One region of the Pseudoalteromonas sp. CO348 genome, then DNA from elsewhere that is predicted to be linked to it. Evidence: predicted binding sites of a transcription regulator. Region 1 holds the regulator's gene; the other holds the start of a gene.

The links. Region 1 encodes MetJ, which represses methionine synthesis genes. Its sites were predicted from a motif close to TAGACGTCTAGACGTCTA; they were not measured.
Region 2: EXT48_RS02255 (methylenetetrahydrofolate reductase) is a predicted target of MetJ. The motif match lies at 980-997, and genes of this name have one in related genera.

What each region holds. Positions count from the first base shown of each region.
Region 1 covers NZ_SGPI01000030.1:41,473-43,682, forward strand. The annotation lists gene metB (cystathionine gamma-synthase) at 1-566, opposite strand, end outside; gene metJ (met regulon transcriptional regulator MetJ) at 911-1,231, shown strand; gene EXT48_RS15200 (malic enzyme-like NAD(P)-binding protein) at 1,313-2,210, opposite strand, start outside.
Region 2 covers NZ_SGPI01000009.1:51,390-53,599, forward strand. The annotation lists gene EXT48_RS02255 (methylenetetrahydrofolate reductase) at 1-933, opposite strand, end outside; gene EXT48_RS02260 (pitrilysin family protein) at 1,204-2,210, shown strand, end outside.

The DNA of each region.
Region 1 (2,210 bases):
ACGCCAAAAGCAATGGGATTTTGTAGTGCCGGAGACAAGAAGGTATTGTCGGCGGCGACCAAAGCCCCCACAGCGTGTGCTGCATTTACGACAGCTTCTATATCCGTTAGCCTTAATATTGGGTTACTTGGTGTTTCAATCCAAACTAATTTAGGTTTGATCTGCTGCAGCTGTGCAAGACTTTCTGATTGTGTGAGATCCAAGACGGCTAATTTGAGCAATCCACGCTTAGCAAGCGATGTAAACAAGCGATAGCTACCACCATAACAGTCATGTGGAATAACCAGCGTATCGTCATGGTTAAGTAGCTGAGTTACTAGGTGAACGGCAGCCATGCCAGTCGCGGTAATAATGCCACGAGCACCACCTTCAAGTTCGGTAAGTGCCTGTGCAAGCACATCACGATTAAAGTTACCACTGCGGCCATAATCGTAGTCGCGTTTGGTATCAAAATCGGCAAAAGAATAGGTGGTAGAAAGGTAAAGCGGTGGCACTACTGCCCCATGTGCTTTATCAGCTTCTATACCATGACGTACTGCAACCGTCGATTTGTTAACTTGACTCATAAGGTCACCTAGATAGTTGGATGTTTAGACGTCTAAAAGGTTAGAGCAACATAAACTAGAAGTCAAAACATTTATACTGCTAAATGGCTAAATAACTAGTATTTGACTATCTTTTTTAAACCGATAAAATTTCGCCACTCTAGGCGTTGCTAATACGACTGAGTTATTGAAAACTATGGCAGAGATTCTTCTATCTCGCTATGGCGGATTAGTTTATTCATCTATTTGAGTTTGGGATTTATCTTTAATTCGTAAGGTTATCCCTATATTCATGCGGTTGGTGAATAATGTAGACCAGAACCCAGTCATATTGGCATTGATGTAACTGAGGCAAGTACACAATTATGGCAAAATGGAACGGTGAGTATATTCACCCATATGCAGAACACGGTAAGAAAGCAGAGCAAGTAAAAAAGATCACGGTGAGCATACCTCTGAATGTACTCAAAGTGCTAACTGATGAGCGTACACGTCGCCAAGTGAATAACTTACGTCATGCCACGAACAGTGAGCTTTTATGTGAGGCGTTTCTACATGCCTTCACAGGTCAGCCACTGCCGAGCGATGAAGACTTGAGAAAAGATAACCCAGAGCGTATTCCGTTAGAGGTAAGACAAATAATGGAAGAGCGCGGTTTGGAGATCCCAGAAATAAACGAAGAGTGATAACTACTCTTTCTCTGTGGACATACAGACACAAAAAAAGCCTCAATCGAGGCTTTTTTCATTTGGATAATACCAATGGTACTATTCCATATATCCAGCTGGCATATCGATTTGTGCCACACCTGATTCAATTGCAGCTACCGCTACCGCTTTTGCGATACGAGGTAACAAACGCGGATCCATTGGTTTTGGAATAATGTACTCAGGACCAAACTCAAGACTATCCACATCAGCCGCTTTTAACACTTCAGCAGGCACAGGCTCTTTCGCAATCGTTCTAATTGCTTCAACCGCTGCAATCTTCATCTCGTCATTGATAGCGGTTGCACGTACATCAAGCGCACCACGGAAGATAAACGGGAAACACAGCACGTTATTTACTTGGTTTGGATAATCTGAGCGACCTGTCGCCATGATCAAATCATTACGTGCACCGTGTGCAACCTCAGGGCTGATCTCTGGATCTGGGTTAGAACAAGCAAATACCACTGGCTTGTCAGCCATTAGCTTTAGATCCTCAGCAGAAAGTAAGTCTGGGCCAGAAACACCAACAAATACGTCCGCATCTGCAATCACGTCTTGTAACGTACGCTTATCCGTGTTGTTTGCAAACAGCTCTTTGTATTCATTTAGGTCATCACGACGAGTATGGATCACGCCTTTTCTGTCCAGCATATAGATGTGCTCACGTTGAGCACCGCATTTGATCAGTAATTCCATACAAGCAATAGCGGCTGCACCCGCGCCAAGACACACAATAATCGCATCATGAATATCTTTACCCTGGATTTCCAACGCATTCAGCATACCCGCAGCGGTTACAATTGCAGTGCCGTGCTGATCATCATGGAATACAGGAACGTCACAGCGTTCAATTAGCGCGCGCTCAATTTCAAAACACTCTGGCGCTTTAATATCTTCAAGGTTAATGCCACCAAATGTGTCTGCGATATTTGCCACAGTATTAATGAAGTCTTCG
Region 2 (2,210 bases), on a different contig from region 1:
GCATAATTCCATGGTCGCCTTCAACAGTCGATAAAGGTTTATCGACGCGTCAATTTCTTCTTTTCGGTTTGTTAAGCTCTCAATATTTAAGCCAAGAGAAATATCTAGGTGTGAGCAGCTTTTTAAGATTTGATCTAGATTCTCTCTACAAATACGAATTGACTCACTTAGTGTGTTTTCTGAATCTAACATGCGCCATTTGGTTGCTTCTGGTACTGAGATCCCCAGCCACTCCATAAACTGCAAGGTTTTTTCTCCACCACATGGAGTAAAGGTAAGAATAATGCGTTTTGGTGTTTGCCCTTGCTGTTTACAGGTGCGAGCATAGCTCGTGATAAGATCTATGGTTGCTTGAGCGTCATACACTGCTTGGGAAACAAAAAATTGGCAGCCTTGCTCTGTTTTATCAATTAATCTTTCGTGTTCATTACGCTTACTGGCGTGGCGCTCTGCAATCGTTACACCACCTAAGAAAAAGTTATCTTGATGATGCTTCAGTACATCATAGGCTTCAGAAAGCGGTAACTTAATATCGCCTTGTGAAGATGGACTGCCCACTAATACGAGATTGTTTAGCCCATATTGCTGTTTGGTGCTGCTTAACCAATCGCCAAAAGCTTCACTGTCGCGCTGTGCCACACTTTTATACGTAATTACATCAAGGTGCGACAATTCGCGGATCAACTGACTATATTCACACGGATCAACGGTGTGCTTAAAAGGAAATGGGCGTGGTACTTGAGTACGACTGCTTTCATCTTGAATGTCATAGATGATCACGCCGTCGTATTCAATCTCATGTAAACGGCCCAAAAGTTTAGCGGCAATTGATTTTAGCTGCTCTGGGTCGGTGCCAATCTTAGGTGGTGTGGTACCAATTAAATATACCCCTTGGTTAGGGTCAATGATTTTCTCTTGAAGCGTTAAAGCCATAATCCTCATTCCACAAAAGCATTTCTGTATCTCTTTACTAATATAGCAGCCATTTAGACGTCTAGATAGATTTTTTTAATGAAAGAATTTCAATAATTATGAATTTATCTCAAGCGCTCAAACCAAAATTTCATATTTGTTTACACATTAGGGTGGTAAATCACCTTGGAAATTAGCGAATTAGTATGACTTTGGGGCATAATCAGGAGGTTTGCTAACGTAAGTGAACACGACTTACTTAGAATAAAAAATATGATTAGGACCAAATTCATGAAATTCAAATTACTAGCAACCAGCTTTGCCGTAAGCTTAGCGCTTAGTGGCTGCGCAGCGACGAATTCAGACCAAGCTCAACAGTCAGCTGTAAGTACTCAAGCTGCCCAATCCAATAAAGTATTCGCCCAAGATTATGTTTTGGAAGAGCTAGAAAATGGCCTTCGCGTCATGGTAGTTAAAACTAACTATCCTGATGTGGTATCGCTACAAATTCCGGTTTCTGTTGGTTCGCGTAATGAAGTTGAAGCGGGTAAAACCGGCTTTGCTCACTTCTTTGAGCATATGATGTTCAAAGGCTCAGAAAAGTATCCACAAGACGTTTATTCGGACATTTTGAAAAATTCAGGTGTTGATAATCGCGCTTACACCACCAATGATTACACGAACTACCACCTAAATTTCTCAAAGCAGCATTTAGATAAAGTATTAGAAATTGAAGCGGATATCTTTCAAAACCTAACTTACAGTGAAGAGCAGTTTCGTACTGAGGCACTAACTGTTAAAGGTGAGTACCTTAAAAATAATGCTAGCCCAGTTCGAAAACTGCTTTCTGCGGTAAGAAAAGAAGCATTTGACAAGCATACCTATAAACACACGACAATGGGCTTTTTTGAAGACATCGAAGCAATGCCAGATCAGATGGCCTATGGTAAAACCTTCTTTGAGCGTTTTTATAAGCCTGAGTATGTATCACTTGTGATCGTAGGTGATGTAGATCCTAAAGAAACTATGGCTATGGTGAAGAAGCATTGGGGTAATTGGAAAAAGGGTGACTACCAAGCCGATATTCCTGTTGAGCCAAAGCAAGACAAAGCGCGTTACGTTCACGAAAAATATGATGGCTTACCGGGTCACTGGTTGCTAGTTTCGTATAAAGGCGCTGCATGGGAGCCGAAGAAAAAAGACCGAGCGGCACTTGATCTGATCTCGCAGCTTTATTTCTCTGAAAACTCAGCGCTGTATCAAGAGCTAGTGGTAGACAAACAGCTTGCAAGCCAAAT